DNA from 3 places in the Pseudomonas sp. GW821-FHT11D10 genome. Region 2 is predicted to be linked to each of the others. Evidence: riboswitches for the same ligand, from Rfam matches in the RefSeq annotation. Region 2 holds a riboswitch; each other region holds the start of a gene.

Region 1 (5,337 bases), on a different contig from region 2:
GCGGCGGCCGAAAATATGCCGCTCGCGATCGTCCATCAACGCAGCGACCAACACTTCGGCGCAGTCGTTGATGCCTTCGACCTTGAGCTTCATGAACTCGTCGCTGCGTTCGCCGAGGGCTTCGGCGGTGCGCACGCGCTCCTCTTCAACAAGGTTCTGGATCTGGCCACGTAGCGCGCGGTCGCTGATGCGGATGAAGCGCCACGGCTGCATCAGGCCGACACTCGGCGCCTGGTGCGCGGCTTCAAGCAAACGGCGCAACAGTTCCGGCTCGACCGTGCCGCCGCTGAAATGGCGCATGTCGCGGCGTTCGGCGATGGCGCGGTAGACCGCTTCGCGCTCGGCGTCAGTGAAGGCGTTGTCGGTCATGGCACCAACAGTGCGGCAATCGCCGACGGATTCGACGGGAAGTAAAAATGCACGTACGAGGCGGTCATCCGCCCTTCCCGGTAAACAGCTTCCGCGCCGCGCCCGCCGTTGGGGCTGTGGCCACGGGCAATCGGTGTCAGTTCGGTGGTGGTCAGGGAATGATGATAGGTGTGGCCGCGCAGCAGGCCTTCCGGCAGGTCGACCTCTTGCAGCGCCAGCGCGGCGAGACGCTTCTGCATCACGGCGTCGCCACTCAACAGGCCGACCAAATCAGCGCGGGTGCCTTCGACATCGGTCAACGAGTCGAGCAGATACAACATGCCGCCACATTCGGCGAGCAGCGGTTTTCCGGCCGCATGATGCGCGCGGATCGCTTTGAGCATGTCGGCGTTCTGCGACAGGGCAACGTGGTGCAATTCCGGATAGCCGCCGGGCAGGTACAAGCTGTGGGCGTCGGGCAATTGCGTATCGCGGATCGGCGAAAAGAAACTCAACTCGGCGCCCATCGCCCGCAACAGATCGAGACTGGCGCCGTAGGTAAAGGCGAAGGCTTCGTCGCGGGCGACGGCAATTCGCACGCCTTCGAGCAGCTTTTCGGTCTCAATGATTTCAGGCGCGGCGAATTCCACGGCCGGTGGCAGCGCTACCTCGCAAGTGCCGGCCAGCGCTTCGGCGGCGGCGTCGAGGCGCACGTCGAGATCATTGAGTTCGCTGGCCTGCACCAGACCGAGATGGCGGCTCGGCAGTTCGATTCCGGTTTCCCGGGACAATGCGCCGTACCAGCGCAGGCCTTCGGTGAGGCTGCCTTCGAGCAACTGCGCATGGCGCGCGGTGCCGACGCGGTTTGCCAGCACGCCGGCGAACGGCAGGTCCGGCTGATAGCGCGCCAGCCCCAGCGCCAGTGCGCCGAAGGTCTGAGCCATGGCCGTGCCGTCGATCACACCCAGCACCGGCACGCCGAAATGCCGGGCCAGATCGGCGCTCGACGGCGTGCCGTCGAACAGGCCCATGACGCCTTCGATCAGGATCAGATCGGCTTCGGCGGCGGCTTCCCACAACAGGCGTCGACTTTCCTGTTCGCCGACCATCCACATGTCCAGTTGATAGACCGGCGCACCGCTGGCGCGCTCGAGGATCATCGGGTCGAGAAAGTCCGGGCCGCATTTGAACACGCGAACCTTGCGCCCCTGATTGCGATGCAGACGGGCCAGCGCGGCAGTGACGGTGGTCTTGCCCTGACCGGAGGCCGGCGCGGCGATCAGTACCGCCGGGCAGTGACGTGGTTGATTCAAAGTTCGACGCCTTTCTGCGCTTTGATGCCGGCCTGGAAGGCATGCTTGATCATGCCCATTTCGGTGACGGTGTCGCCCATCTCGATCATTTCCGGCTTTGCGGCGCGGCCGGTGACGATCACGTGCTGCATCGGCGGACGGGCCTGCAGATCACTGAGCACCTGATCCAGATCGAGGTAGCCGTGCTTGAGGGCGATGTTCAGCTCATCGAGCACCACCAGACCGATCGACGGATCGCGCAGCAGTTCGCGGGAGACTTCCCAGGCCGCTTCGGCGGCGGCGATGTCGCGCTGGCGGTCCTGGGTTTCCCAGGTGAAGCCCTCGCCCATCACATGAAAACGCACTTGCTCCGGGAAGCGGCGGAAGAACAGCTCTTCGCCGGTGCTGTTGCGGCCCTTGATGAACTGCACCACGCCGCACTGCATGCCGTGGCCCATGGCGCGAGCGAGCATGCCGAATGCCGAGCTGCTTTTGCCTTTGCCGTTGCCGGTCAGCACCAGCACCAGGCCGCATTCATCTGGCGAATTGGCGATGCGTTCATCGATCACGGCTTTTTTGCGCTGCATGCGCGCCAGGTGGCGCTCGTCGCGTTCGGGGGAATCAGTCATGGGGGAGCTCTCCGTTGAGGCTGGATAACGGCGGGCAGGCACAAGAATAGACGGCAACAAGCCTGGCATCGCCCACCGTGATGCCGCTGGATGGATCAGGCCGGTCTCCGGGCTCATGAGCGGCTGGTGCCTGGCTGCGCGCCTTCCCGCTTTTACGCAGTGGCATCGGACGCAGCTTTTACTCATTTACCGTTGCGGGGGCAGCGCCGGGATCGTGAGGGTTCATCGCTTGAAGACCCGCCTCACCGGCTTCCCTGTTTCACTCTGTCGACATGCGCCACAGAGCACCTGAAACAAGCCGCGAAGGTTAGAGGGTTGGGGGTGGAGCGTCAATTGAAGAGGGGCTTGTGCGGCGAATAACTGCCGCCGATCAATTAACTGACGCCAATCTTGTGCCACACTGTCAGCAGTGATATCAAAGAGCCATGCTTTTTGACTGCAGAGAGCACATCACAATAACAAGGGAGAGCACCATGCAAGGCATGATCATCAGCAATCCGCGGCTGGAATTCCTGCGCCCGGTGCTGGAACGCTGGTTTGACTGTATCGACCGCTACAACGCCGTGCGCGGCGACAACGACACGCCCTACTGGCACGACGAAAAAGCCAACCTCGGCCTGCTGTCGGCCGCTGCCTGGATGGCCGAACTGGTCACCCTGCGCGACACCGCCACCCGCAAACAAAACGAAGAAGGCGAGCGCAATGCCCGCGCCGACCTGTTTATCGCTGGCGCCGAGGAGCGCGCCTTCATTCAGGCCACCCAACGCTGGCCACGCGTCACCAGCCTGAATCTGACGCAGGCCTTGGCGGATATCACCAGCGATGCCAAGCGCATCAGCTACGCCAGCGACCTGAAACTCGGCTGCCTGTTCGTCGCCCCGCAAAAGGCCCAGCACAGCGCCAGCCCGGAAGAACTGCAGGACATGGTCGACGACCTGCAAAAGGAACACACCTGCGCCGTCGCCTGGTATTTCCCCTACGCCTACCGCAAATTGCGCAGCGAAGCCGGCAACTATCACCCCGGCATTGCCGTGCTGTTCAAGGAAGCCCGCGGCTGAGGGTTGAACCATCGGGCTTGTGCGCTTCTCTATGATTAAGAATGCATTCATAGGGAAGATCAGCAATGCGCAAGCCCCAGCTCGTTTTCGTCATCGTGCTCGCCGGAGGGCTCGCCGCCTGTGGTGAATCCTCCAGCCTGCAAGTCTCCGACGGCACCGGCCCGTCACCCCGGTTGCCCGAACCGAACAAGACCCTGATCCCGACGGTGAACATCGCCCCGGCCATCGGCTGGCCGGCCGGCGCGAAACCGACGACAACGGCAGGCACTCAAGTGGCAGCCTTTGCCGAAAATCTCGATCACCCGCGCTGGCTGTACGTGCTGCCCAATGGCGACGTGCTGGTGGCGGAAACCAACGCCCCGCCCAAACCCGACGACGGCAAGGGCATTCGCGGCTGGGTGATGAAGAAAGTCATGGGCCGCGCCGGTGCCGGCGTTCCCAGCCCGAACCGCATTACCCTGCTGCGTGACGCCGATCACGATGGCGTGGCCGAAACCCGCACGGTGTTCCTGCAGAACCTCAACTCGCCGTTCGGCATGACCCTGGTCGGCAACGATCTGTACGTCGCCGATACCGATCGCCTGCTGCGCTTTAACTACGAACCCGGCGCGACCGAAATCAAGAGCCAGCCGATCAAGGTCGTGGACTTGCCGGGCGGCACGCTCAACCACCACTGGACCAAGAACGTCATCGCCAGCAAGGACGGCAGCAAGCTGTACGTCACTGTCGGCTCGAACAGCAACGTCGGCGAAAACGGCCTCGATCAGGAAGAAGGCCGTGCGGCGATCTGGGAAGTCGATCGCGCCACCGGCAACCACCGGATCTTCGCCTCGGGCATCCGTAACCCCAACGGCCTGGCCTGGGAACCACAAACCGGTGCGCTGTGGACCGCCGTCAACGAGCGCGACGAAATCGGCAGCGATCTGGTGCCGGACTACATCACCTCGGTCAAGGACGGTGGCTTCTATGGCTGGCCGTTCAGCTACTACGGCCAGCACATTGACGTGCGTGTGGAACCACAGCGGCCGGACATGGTGGCCAAGGCCATCGCTCCCGACTACGCCGTCGGCCCGCACACTGCATCACTTGGCCTGACCTTCGCTGAAGGCAATCGCCTGCCGGCGCAGTTCAAGGAAGGCGCGTTCATCGGCCAGCACGGCTCGTGGAACCGCAAACCGCATAGCGGTTACAAGGTGATCTTTGTGCCGTTTGCTGCCGGCAAGCCGAGCGGAACGCCCGTGGATGTGCTGACCGGCTTCCTCGACAAGGACGAGAACGCGCTGGGTCGCCCGGTCGGCGTGGTGATCGACCAACAAGGTGGATTGCTGGTGGCGGATGACGTGGGGAACAAGGTGTGGCGGGTTTCAGCGACCCGTTAATCTGTTGCAGGCATAAAAAACCCGTGGGAGCCATTCAGTTCCCACGGGTTTTTATGTATCTGGATTACGGGTTATGCGCCAGATGCTCCGGCTGCAGAACGCGCTTGGCGCTCAGATAGGCTTTCTGCCAATACGCTTTCGACAGGCTGTCCAGCTTCACCGTGCCACCGGTGGCCGGCGCATGAACGAAGCGCCCTTCCCCAACGTAGATTCCGGCATGACTGACCTGCGAGCCGCCATTGGTGGCGAAGAAGATCAGGTCGCCAGTCTGCAGCCCTTCCTTGCCGACATTCGGCGCCTGCATCACGATCATCTCGCGGGTGGAACGCGGCAGGCTGATGCCGGCGGCATCGCGATAGACAAACCCGATCAGGCCGCTGCAATCGAAGCCCGAATCCGGCGTGTTGCCGCCCCAGCGATAAGGCGTGCCCACCAGCCCGAGCGCGCGAAACAGCACGTCTTCGGCAGCGGGGGAAAAGGCCTGGGAGGATCCGAATACGATCGGAGCGCGAACCACCGGCGCAGGCGGCGGAGTGCGACTGGCGCAGCCACTGAGCAGCGCTGCGAAGAACATCAAGGCAAAGCGGGCCGACATCGTCATATGCAGAACATCCTGATCTGGCTGAGGCTT
Region 2 (5,337 bases):
TGTTGACCACGGTTTCAGCGCAATGACCTTCCAGCACCGCCGTCGGCACCAGCGAACCTGCGTAGATGATCACCGGGCAGCTGCGGATCAGCCGCTGGCCTTTGACAGTGATCAATTCCGGGTCGCCGGGGCCGGCGCCGATGAAGTAAACGGTCATCGTTGGATCCTGTAAAAAAGGGGCAGGGCAGTGCTTCACAAGCCCTTCAGATGAAGAATGCTCATGATCGAAAGCGGGGATTATCGGGAATTTACGCCGCGCCGGCCAATGCCAGAGTTGCTTGAGCGTACTTTTGCCGCGAAATCAGCAGTTTTGCCGGGCCGCTGATCAACTGTTCGGCGAGCGCCAGCGCGGCACTTTCCGCTACGCCATAACAGCCGGTGCGTTCGAAGGCGATCTGTGAATGATGACTCAAACGTTGCTGATAACTGGCCAGTTCCTCGCTGCTGAAATACAGCAACGGCAGCGCCAGTTGGGCGGCGAGTTCCTGCAAACCGGGTTCGTCGCGCTTGAGGTCGATACTGGCGAGCGCCTTGACCTTCTCAAGATCAATTCGATGCGCCTGCAACGCCTGGTCAAGCAATGCACGCAGCGTGCTGGCCGGGCAGCCGCGCTGGCAGCCCAGGCCGACCACGAAGGTCGGCGCTGCGCTGTCATCGGTCATGCGTGGTACTGACCTTCGCTTTTGCGGCGGAACAACCAGGCGCTGATCAGGCCCAGGGCCAGCCAGAACGCGACGTTGGTCAGCTGCGAAGCGATTTTGAACTGAGCTTCGAGGGCTTCCGGGGCGAGCATCGAATGCACTTCCGGTTGTGGCGCGCCGATCACGTGCGGCACGGCAAGGATCGCCACGCCGAGGATCTTCATCAGCCAGTTACGGCTGAACGCGATCAAGGCCAGGCCGACAGCGGTGGAGGCGGCAGTGCCGATCCACCACATCTGACGCGAGGCCAGATCCGCGGCAGCAGTGCCCGGCAGTTCAGGTGGCAGGCCCATGGTCGGGGCGAGTACGAAGGTCGCATAACCGGCCAGCCCCCAGAGCAGGCCTTGCGAGGTTTTGGTCGGCGCACGCAGGGTGTACAGACCCGCCAGCATCAGGGCAAAACCCACGGCTACGACCAGATTGCCGCCGGTGGTGGACACCACGCGCTGCCAACCGTCTTCCGGCTCCCAGGCTTCGGCATCGTGGGTGTGGGCGGCGGTGCCGGCAGCGTGTTCGTGAACTTCGGCCACCGGCTCGGCTTTCTCGAAGGTTTCGGCCTGCAGAATCAGCGGCGAAACCCAGAAGCTTTGCAGCAACGTCAGGAGCAGGGCGGCCAGAAGGCCGGTGAAACCTGCGGTCTGCGCAATACGCTTGATCATGTCGTCAGGTCTCAGTGGCACGGGAACGCGGCGCTGTGGCGGGTATCGTGGGCGGCGTTGTGCACCGCTTCGATGTGCGAGAAACCGGCGAAATACACGAGGCACGCACCGAGGATCGACGCGCAGACGGCGGCGGTCAGGCGTTGGCTCAGGGTGGTAGTGCTGGAGATCTTGTCCGAATTGCTGCCGGTGCTGCTGATGATCGACATGGCGCTTCCCTCTGGAGTGTCAGCGGGTGAATTGAGCGCATGAAAACCCCTGCGGCCGGGCACGCAGAGGTTCGAACAGCGCCCGCCCACCGCGGGTTTGTTATGTTCAGTGGCGCAAGGATGCGCACTGTGTGTTGCGGGCCGGTCTCCGGGCTCACGAGGGGTTGGCGTCTGGCCGACCTGCAAGCGTCACCTTCCCATGCCTGTGGGCACAGTGGATCTGACGCTTCGCTCGCTTACCGTTGCGGGGGCAGCACCGGACTGACATGGCTTTAGAGTAAAGCACATGATTCACCGGTTTCCCGTTTCACCCTGTGAAGGGCACCCGTAACAAGTTGTGTAGGAGACCATGGGTTGGGGATTTTAGTCAATTTTGTGGGCAGATCCGTTGCTGCGGTAACGGCCACTTAGGGTTCCGCCCTTACGGCGGGTCACTTTTGGCAAACGCCCCAAAAGTAACCAAAAGGTCTTTAACCCTGACGTACGGCCCCTCGCTGAGGCTCGGGGTTCCTTCGCTCCGGGATCGATCCGGGGGCATCGCCTACGGTTTGCTTCGCTGCACCTCCTCTCGATGCATGCGGCTGCGCCGCACGGTCGCTGCGCTCCCACCCCCGGATCAATCCCTCCACTCAGCCTGCCGACGGGCCCTGCGATCAAAAGCTTTACTCGAGCTAACGCTCATCGTTTTGAGTGGGGGGAGCAGGGCGTGTTCGGCTTTGGTTTTGTGGTGGGGTTACCCCTCACCCCAGCCCTCTCCCCTAGGAGAGGGAGCCGATTTGTGGGCTTTTCAAAACTTGAGTTCGACGCGGTATCGCACGTCGGCGAACCTCTCCCAAACCACTCGATCAGTTCCCTCTCCCTCCGGGAGAGGGCTAGGGTGAGGGAGCTCTTGATCTGGCTTTTGCTCTGGCTTTTGCTCTGGCTCTGGCTCTTGATTTTTTGCCCCTTCGGCAGGCCGAGCGGAGGTGTTCATCAGGGGGTAGGCGCGCAGCGCCGTGCGGCGAAGCCGCATACATCGAGAGGAGGTGCAGCGAAGCAAACCGTAGGCGATGCCCCCTGATGGACACCGTAGCGAGGGAACACTGAGCCTAGGCGAAGTGCCGTACGCCGGGGCAAAAGCCTTTTGGTTCCTTTTTGGCGTTTGAAAAAGGGACTCGCTGTAAGAGCGAAACCGCCAGCGGCAGCACCCGAAGCAACGGATATGCCCCCAATCCCAAAATCCACCAACCATTGACCCATCACGAACCCATGCGTAGCCTTGCGCTTTCGAGGTTCTTCGGCCCACGCCGAAGCTAAGAAGGGAACGCGGTCCAAGCCGCGGCTGCCCCCGCAACTGTGAACGGTGCTGTTCGCTGCCACGCCACTGCCAACTCAATCCAGAGCCAGCGGGAAGGCGCAGCGAATACCGGGCCAAGACCCGAACACCGTCAGCCAGGAGACCTGCCTCGTCACAGATTCTCACTTTCAACCGGGCGGGGTGATCCGGTGGCGAACTCTCCAGGCACGCACCCGCGTCGCCGGTCTCGTCCCGTATGCCCGCCACCTTGCCAAAGGGCATCCGATGAAAACACTGGCCAAACTCCCCGTCACCATCGTCACCGGCTTCCTCGGCTCGGGCAAAACCACCTTGCTGCGGCACATGCTCGACAATGCTCAGGGCCGCCGCATCGCGGTGATCGTCAACGAGTTTGGCGAGCTGGGCATCGACGGTGAAATCCTCAAGCAATGCACCATCGGCTGCACCGAAGAAGAAGCCACCGGCCGCGTCTACGAACTGGCCAACGGCTGCCTGTGCTGCACGGTTCAGGAAGAGTTCTTCCCGGTAATGCGCGAACTGGTGGCCCGTCGCGGCGATCTCGACCACATCCTGATCGAAACCTCGGGCCTGGCCCTGCCAAAGCCGCTGGTGCAAGCCTTCCAGTGGCCGGAAATCCGCAGCGCCTGCACCGTTGACGCGGTGATCACCGTGGTCGACAGCCCGGCCGTGGCCGCCGGCACCTTCGCCGCGTTCCCGGATCAGGTCGACGCCCAGCGCAAACTCGATCCGAACCTGGACCACGAATCGCCGCTGCACGAACTGTTCGCCGACCAACTGGCCAGCGCCGATCTGGTGATCCTCAACAAGGCCGACCAGACCAGCCCTGAAGACCTCGCGCGCGTCCGTCTCGAAGTCGCCGAAGAACTGCCGCCAGCAGTGAAAATCATCGAAGCCAGCAACGGTCGTCTGCCGCTGGACGTGTTGATTGGCCTCGGCGCAGGTTCCGAAGAACACATCGACAGCCGCCACAGCCATCACGATCACCACCACGGTGAAGGCGATGACGATCACGACGATCACGATCACGACGCCTTCGACTCGATCTCCATCGAACTGCCGCAAGCCGACGAAAGCCTGCTGCTCGACGCACTGACGCAACTGGTGGTTCAGCACGGCATCCTGCGGGTCAAAGGCTTCGCGGCGATCCCGAACAAGCCGATGCGTCTGCTGATCCAGGGCGTGGGCACGCGTTTCGACAAGCACTTCGACCGTCAGTGGGGCGCCGATGAGGCACGTGTGACGCGTCTGGTGTTGATCGGTCAGGCACTGGACGCGGCCCAGCTCGAAGCGCAACTGCGCGCTGCGCTCAGCGTTTAAGCCATGCACCTGCTCAGGACCCAGCCCGGCGGTTTCGTGTCGGATGACAACATTGCCGACCTTGGACAAACCCCCGCCGAGCTGGTGATCCTGTGCAGCGGCGATTCCAGCCTCGCGCTGCTCGCCGAAGCCGCGCAGCAACTGCCCGAGGATTACCCGAGCGTGCGGCTGGCCAACCCGATGCAGGTGCAGAACCATGCGTCGGTCGACTTGTACGTCGATGAAGTGCTGCGCCACGCCAAGGTCATTCTGATCTCGTTGCACGGCGGCATCGCTTATTGGCGTTATGGCGTCGAGCGGCTGGTCGAGCTGTCCGAGCGTGGCGTGCAGGTGATTCTGGTGCCGGGCGATGACCGTCCTGACCCGGAGCTCAGTGACTTGAGCACCGTGGGCGCCGAGGATCGCGACCGGCTCTGGCAGTTTTTGCGTCAGGGCGGCATGGGCAACGCGCTGGACTTTTTCCGTTGCCTGGCCAATCGCTGGCTGGCGCGGGATTACGTGTGGGGCGAGCCGCAGACGCTGCCGCGCACGGCGATTTATCACCCGAACCAAAACACCGCCGCACTGAGCGACTGGCAAGCCGATTGGCTGCCCGGTCAACCGGTCGCGGCGGTGTTGTTTTATCGCTCGCATTTGCAAGCGGCGAACACGGCGTTTATCGACGTGTTCTGCCAACGGCTTCAGGCAGCCGGACTCAATCCGCTGCCGATCGCCGTGGCCAGTTTGAAAGAGCCCGGCTGCCTGTCGGTGGTCGAGGACTGGCTGGATGAGGTCGAAGCGTCGGTGATTCTGAACACCACCGGTTTCGCCCAGTCCAGCCCGGAAGCACCGCATCTGCGGCCATTCCGTCGAAATATTCCGGTGATCCAGGCGATCTGCGCCCAGGACAACGAACCCGGCTGGCGCGAGAGCGAGCAGGGCCTCGGTCCGCGGGATCTGGCGATGCACATCGCATTACCGGAGCTCGACGGCCGGATCATCAGTCGGCCGATCAGCTTCAAGGACCTGGCCTGGCGCAGCGAGCGCAGTCAGTCCGACGTGGTGTGTTATCGGGCCCAACCCGAGCGCATGGATTTTGTGGCCGAACTGGCGCGGCGCTGGGTCGATCTGGCGCGGGTGCCGAACGCTGAAAA
Region 3 (5,337 bases), on a different contig from region 2:
GTTGCGGGTCATGTCGGCCTGCAGGCTCCATTGCTCGTTGAGCGCCAGTTTCGCGTCCGCCTCGAAACCGCGCATCTGCACCCGGCCCTGGCCGTTGACCCACTGGATGTCGTCGAGGGTGATCAGGTCATCGATCTTGCGTTTGAACAGGGTGACGCTGGCGCTGAACTCGCGGTCGAGCAGCAGGCCCTTGTAATCCAGACCGAGCTCGGCGTTGCGGCTTTTCTCCGGTTTCAGATTACGGTTGCCCAACTCGTCGCCCGGTTCGTTGACGAACAACTGCTCGGCGTTCGGCAGTTTGTAAGCCGTGCCGTATTGCCCGCGCACAGACCAGTTTTCATTGAGGTCATACAGCGAAGTGAGCATGCCGACCGTGGCGCTGTCGCCACCGCCCATGGCTTCGTGACGGATGCCGATGCTCGGGTGCCAGTCGGGCAGGGCGTCGAACTGCGGGCGCAGTTGGGTATAGAGCGCGTGGGCTTCGGCCTTGTCGTTGTCGATGGTCAGCACATCGTCCTGACCCTTGAACCACTGGTTGTCCGTACCGAACACCAGCACATGCCCGCCGGGCAATTCAGCCTTGCCTTCGGCCTGGACGCCCCAGTCGGTGAAACCCCAGTAGTCGTTGTGGTTGATGGTTCGGGTGCCGCCATTGGCGGTGTTGTTGATGCGCGTGTAGCGGGTGTCCCAGTCGTTGATATGACCTTTGACGAAGTAGCTCAGGCGCTCGTTGAGCGTCTGTTCGAAGGTTGCCGTGGCGATCTGCTGGATGCGGTCGTTGGTGGTCTTGTGGTTGTCGACCGGGCGGGCGAAATCGAGGTTGGCGTCAGCGTACTGGTAGAACAGCTCCAGGCGTTTGTCATCGCCGAAGGACTGAATCGCCTTGCCGCCGAAGGTCGTGACTTCATAGGCGCGCTTCTTTTCGGTGACGTTTTTCAGGTCGCGATTGCGAAACGGTTGATAGCCGTCCGAGACGTTATGGCTGACGTAGGCCAGCAAACCCAGATCGCCGAAACCGTTGCTGAAAATGTTCTCGACCCGCGCATCTCTGGTAGTGCCGCCGAAGGTGTCCAGGCCCATGTTCACTTCGCCGGACGCTTTTCGGCTCTGCGGGCTGCGGGTGACGATGTTGATCACGCCCGACACCGCTTGGGTGCCGAACAACAGGCTTTGCCCACCCTTGAGCACTTCGATGCGCTCGATGGCGTTGGCCGGCAAGGTGTCCAGGTACAAACCGCCGTACAGGCGATTGTTCAGGCGCACGCCGTCGAGCAGGATCAGCGTGTCGTCGTTGCGCCCGCCCAGCAGCGAATAAGTGCCGTAGTCGAACGGACCGTTTTTCGGCGCGACGTACAGGCCGGGAATGAACATCTGCATCACCCGGCTGACATCGGCGCTGGGGCCGGCGCGTTCGATCTGCTCGCGGGTGACGATCTCGACCTTGCTGCCGAACTGCGCCATGTCGGCCACGGTGGTGGACTCCACGGACGGCGCGGAAACGATTTGCTGATGGAGTTCGAGCGGCGTGTCATCCGCCAGCAACAGGGGGCTGAACAGACAGCCGAATAACAGGGATGGAGCCGGAGTGTTGAAAGGTTTGATCATCGTCTTCTCGAAAGGATCTTCGCAGAAGAGCATGCAGGAGAAGGCATCGCGCACACGCCGACACCGGCCCATGCCCGCCCACCGCAGGATTTTGCCAAACAGACATCTCAGGCCGGTCTCCGGGCTCGCGCGTATGGACGCTTTCACCTTCCCATGGCCGTCTGGCCACAGTGGTGTGTCGAAAGCATCACGCGCCTACCGTTGCGGGGGCAGCACCGGACTTGTTCGAAAGGAACGTACCGGTTTCCCGTTTCACCCCATGCACGGCGGCATGGGACACCTGAAACAGGGCGGCATCTGAACACTCGGGTGGGCGTGCGTCAACTACCCGCACGTGTCGAGGATGACGAGGGCTCTTTGCAGGTTACTGCGCGATAAATCTGCGAATCGCTTGAGTGGTTTCGACGGGCGCTTCCTCCATCAGCCAATGCCCCGCGCCGGCAATCACCACTTCGGTGACGTTGTCGGCGGCATTGCGCATCACGATGGCTTCATTGTTGCCGAAGGATTTTTCGCCGCCGACCGCCAGCACCGGCATTTTCAGTTTGGTCTTCATCGATGCTTCGTTGTCCACGGCGTCCTGGCGGATCGCGCGGAACTGGGCGAACGCCGCGTGCATGGCGCCGGGCCGGGCGTAGAGTTTGGCGTAGTGTTGGCGGGTGGCTTCGTCGACCTTTTTCGGGTCGCCGGCGAACTCGTTCCAGAAGCGGTCGAGGTAGATGCGCTCACGCCCGGCCACCAGCCGTTCTGCATCCGGTCCACCGAAATCGAAATGCCAGAGCATCGGCGAGCGAACGATTTCGTTCCACGGCGGGATCCCCGGAACGGGCGCGTCCATCACCACCAGGCGATCGGTCTGCTGCGGATACCGCGAGGCGTAGGCGAAGGCGACCATGGTGCCGATGTCATGACCGACCACCACCGAATGCTCGATGCCCAGCGAAGCCAGCACCGCACGAATGTCACCGGCCTGAGTCTTCTTGTCGTAACCATCGGCGGGAATCGACGACAGGCCCATGCCCCGCAAATCCGGCACCACCACGGTGTGATCCTTCGCCAGATCCGCCGCCAGCGGCGCCCACATATCACCGGTGTCGCCAAAACCATGCAACAGCACCACCGCCGGGCCTTTGCCGCCGATGCGCGTGTGAATTTTTGCACCGTCCACGGCGATGTCCTGAGTGCGGAACGAAGCGGGGAAGGGCGTCACGTCGGCATGGGCCGGAACACTCAGGGCCAGCAGCAGGGAAGCGGTGAGCAGGGCGCGGATCATGGCGTTCACTCCAGAGGGGGTGGCTGGAGCGTAGACGGCTTTGTCCTGTTTTGATGTGCATTTCAGCCGCTGCTTAACGGGTTGCCTGCAGCGCCGCGCCTTGTTGAACAAAACGCTCGATCAACCATCGCGCCGCCGGCCCCGGTGGCAGGTCCGAGCGGTAGATGATGCTGAAGGGGTATTTGCCGCTGGTGTACTCCGGCAGGTTCAGTGGCACGAGCCGGCCGCTGTCCAGATCTTCCTGGATCATCGGCGTCGGCATGTTGCCCCAGCCAATGCCTTCACGCAGCAACATGTGCTTGGCACCCAGATCCGCCAGCCGCCAGGTGCGGTTGCTGAGCACCGCGAACTCCTTGCCCTTGGTCAGTTCCGAGCGGTCGGACAAGACCAGTTGCGTGAACTCGCGTCCGGCCCCCGGCGCATTCTGTTCGGCCAAGGCCAGCGGATGATTCGGCGCGGCGACGGGGATCAACTCGACGTTGCCGGCGCCGATTCTTTCAAGACCGTCGATGCTCTCATTCATGGGGCCGCTCACGCCGATGACCGCGTTGCGGTTGATCACTCGCTCGGTCACGGCGCCGAGGGCCTCCATGTGCAAGTGCAGAGCGACCGTGGGGAATTCCTCTTGAAAGGCCTTGAGCGCGTCCACGATCCGTTCGGCGGGGAGCATCACGTCGAGTACCACATGAACCTCGGCTTCGAGCCCCTGAAGCAGGCCTTTGACCTTGGCGCGCAGGCCATGCACGCCGTTGGCGATGGTCCGGGCTTCGGCCAGCACGGTGCGCCCGGCTTCGGTGAGTTGCGGTTTACGGGTGGTCTGGCGATCAAAAAGCGTCACGCCCAGCTGCATTTCAAGGTTGGCGATCGAATAGCTGATCACCGAAGTGGCCCGGTGAAGCTTGCGCGCAGCCCCTGCAAAACTGCCGACTTCCACGACGGTGAGGAAGACGCGCAGTTGGTCGAGCGTCGGTGTGCCTGGGTCGGAGATCATGCCGGGTTCCTCGAATTACGATTGAAGTCCTTCGTCTGAGGTGAGCAGCTTATCTATTTTATCGACACTAATGATCTAAATTAGTCGGCTATTCAGATGAGCAGGCCAGGCGCAACATTTCTTCACCGGGGCGATTCAGGTCGAATCGCACCCTCATTGAAGGAAATGCCCTGATGACGTCTTCCGCAAACCTCGCTACCTCCACCGCTCACCAGAGCCGTTCCGACCTGAAACAGGCTTCGGCCGCGCTGATCGGCCGTGTATTGCTCAGCGTGATTTTCATCCTCTCCGGTTTTTCCAAACTGGCCGCGCCGGCCATGATGATCGGCTACATCGGCTCGGTCGGGCTGCCGCTTCCACACGTGGCGCTGGCCGTGGCGATCATTGTTGAAATCGGCGGTGGCCTGGCACTGATCGCCGGATACCGCACCCGCACCGTCGCCGCCGTCCTGGCGTTGTTCAGCGTGTTCACTGCGCTGGCCTTCCACAGTGCACTGGCCGATCAGAACCAGTTCATCCACTTCTTCAAGAACATCGCCATGGCCGGCGGCCTGTTGCAGGTCGTGGCCTTCGGCGCCGGCCGCTTCAGCCTCGACGCTCGCCGCGGTTGATCCTCGGGCGCGGTGAAGAACAGCGTCCTTCACCGCGCTTCAGCCTGTTTGTTGACCGCACCCCGCAACAGAATCGAGTAATCATCATGACCGTCCAGCAACAACTCTCTGGCTACACCCGCGAACCCGATACCCTTCGTGCCATCCGCTACCGCACCAGCGGCAACGGGCATGGCTCGATTGTGCGGTTGATGAGCCCTTCGGATCTGGGCCGGTTGATCAAGCCGTTCGTGTTCCTCGATCTGTTTGAAGGTGAAGCCTCGTTCATCAACCGCATGCCCATGCACCCGCACTCGGGGATCGCCACCGTCACGCTGATTACCGAAGGCAACTTGCGTTTCGAGGATGCGGATTCGGGCAAGGGCATGATCGACTACGGCGGCGTCGAGTGGATGCGCGCGGGTGGCGGGGTCTGGCACGGCAAGGAAATGTCGGTCGGGACTTCGCAGAGGATCCAGGGCTTTCAACTGTGGGTGGCGCTGCCGCCAGCGCTGGAAAACGCCAGTGTCGACAGCCAGTACCTGGAATCCGGTGCGATGCCCGAAGTGGGGCCGGCGCGGGTGATTCTCGGCGTGCACCAGGGTGTCCAGAGCCCGGTTCGGGCGCCGGCGGGGATGAATTATCTGTTGGTCACATTGGGCCTCGGAGAGACCTGGACTTACACGCCGCCCGAAGGCCACGAATCGTTATGGTTGAGCGTCAGCCGTGGATTACTGGCGGCGCCGGATCTGGTCAGCGCCGGTGAAATGGCGGTCTTCGAACCCGGCAACGGCGCCGTGACGCTGAAGGCCCTGCGCGAAGACACCGTGTTCGTGATCGGCTCGGCGCAGCCTCATCCCTATGAACTGGCGCTTGGG

The links. A riboswitch is a leader RNA that binds a small molecule or an ion and turns the genes downstream of it on or off. The one in region 2 is predicted to bind cobalamin.
Region 1: it holds a riboswitch for cobalamin, as region 2 does, so the genes downstream of both, cobO (cob(I)yrinic acid a,c-diamide adenosyltransferase) here and cobW (cobalamin biosynthesis protein CobW) in region 2, are expected to answer to the same signal.
Region 3: it holds a riboswitch for cobalamin, as region 2 does, so the genes downstream of both, AC1RT4_RS23160 (TonB-dependent receptor plug domain-containing protein) here and cobW (cobalamin biosynthesis protein CobW) in region 2, are expected to answer to the same signal.

The regions. Positions count from the first base shown of each region.
Region 1 is NZ_JBXARR010000003.1:25,995-31,331, forward strand. Features, by position in the region: gene bluB (5,6-dimethylbenzimidazole synthase) at 1-369, opposite strand, end outside; gene AC1RT4_RS10255 (cobyrinic acid a,c-diamide synthase CobB) at 366-1,661, opposite strand; gene cobO (cob(I)yrinic acid a,c-diamide adenosyltransferase) at 1,658-2,269, opposite strand; cobalamin riboswitch at 2,351-2,576, opposite strand; gene AC1RT4_RS10265 (hypothetical protein) at 2,743-3,327, shown strand; gene AC1RT4_RS10270 (PQQ-dependent sugar dehydrogenase) at 3,393-4,706, shown strand; gene AC1RT4_RS10275 (C40 family peptidase) at 4,771-5,307, opposite strand.
Region 2 is NZ_JBXARR010000001.1:813,627-818,963, forward strand. Features, by position in the region: gene cobM (precorrin-4 C(11)-methyltransferase) at 1-157, opposite strand, end outside; gene AC1RT4_RS03875 (cobalamin biosynthesis protein) at 249-662, opposite strand; gene AC1RT4_RS03880 (CbtA family protein) at 659-1,360, opposite strand; gene AC1RT4_RS03885 (CbtB domain-containing protein) at 1,372-1,569, opposite strand; cobalamin riboswitch at 1,692-1,913, opposite strand; cobalamin riboswitch at 2,822-3,031, shown strand; gene cobW (cobalamin biosynthesis protein CobW) at 3,131-4,204, shown strand; gene cobN (cobaltochelatase subunit CobN) at 4,208-5,337, shown strand, end outside.
Region 3 is NZ_JBXARR010000009.1:34,623-39,959, reverse strand. Features, by position in the region: gene AC1RT4_RS23160 (TonB-dependent receptor plug domain-containing protein) at 1-1,605, opposite strand, end outside; cobalamin riboswitch at 1,699-1,904, opposite strand; gene AC1RT4_RS23155 (alpha/beta fold hydrolase) at 1,970-2,878, opposite strand; gene AC1RT4_RS23150 (LysR family transcriptional regulator) at 2,952-3,869, opposite strand; gene AC1RT4_RS23145 (DoxX family protein) at 4,043-4,480, shown strand; gene AC1RT4_RS23140 (pirin family protein) at 4,567-5,337, shown strand, end outside.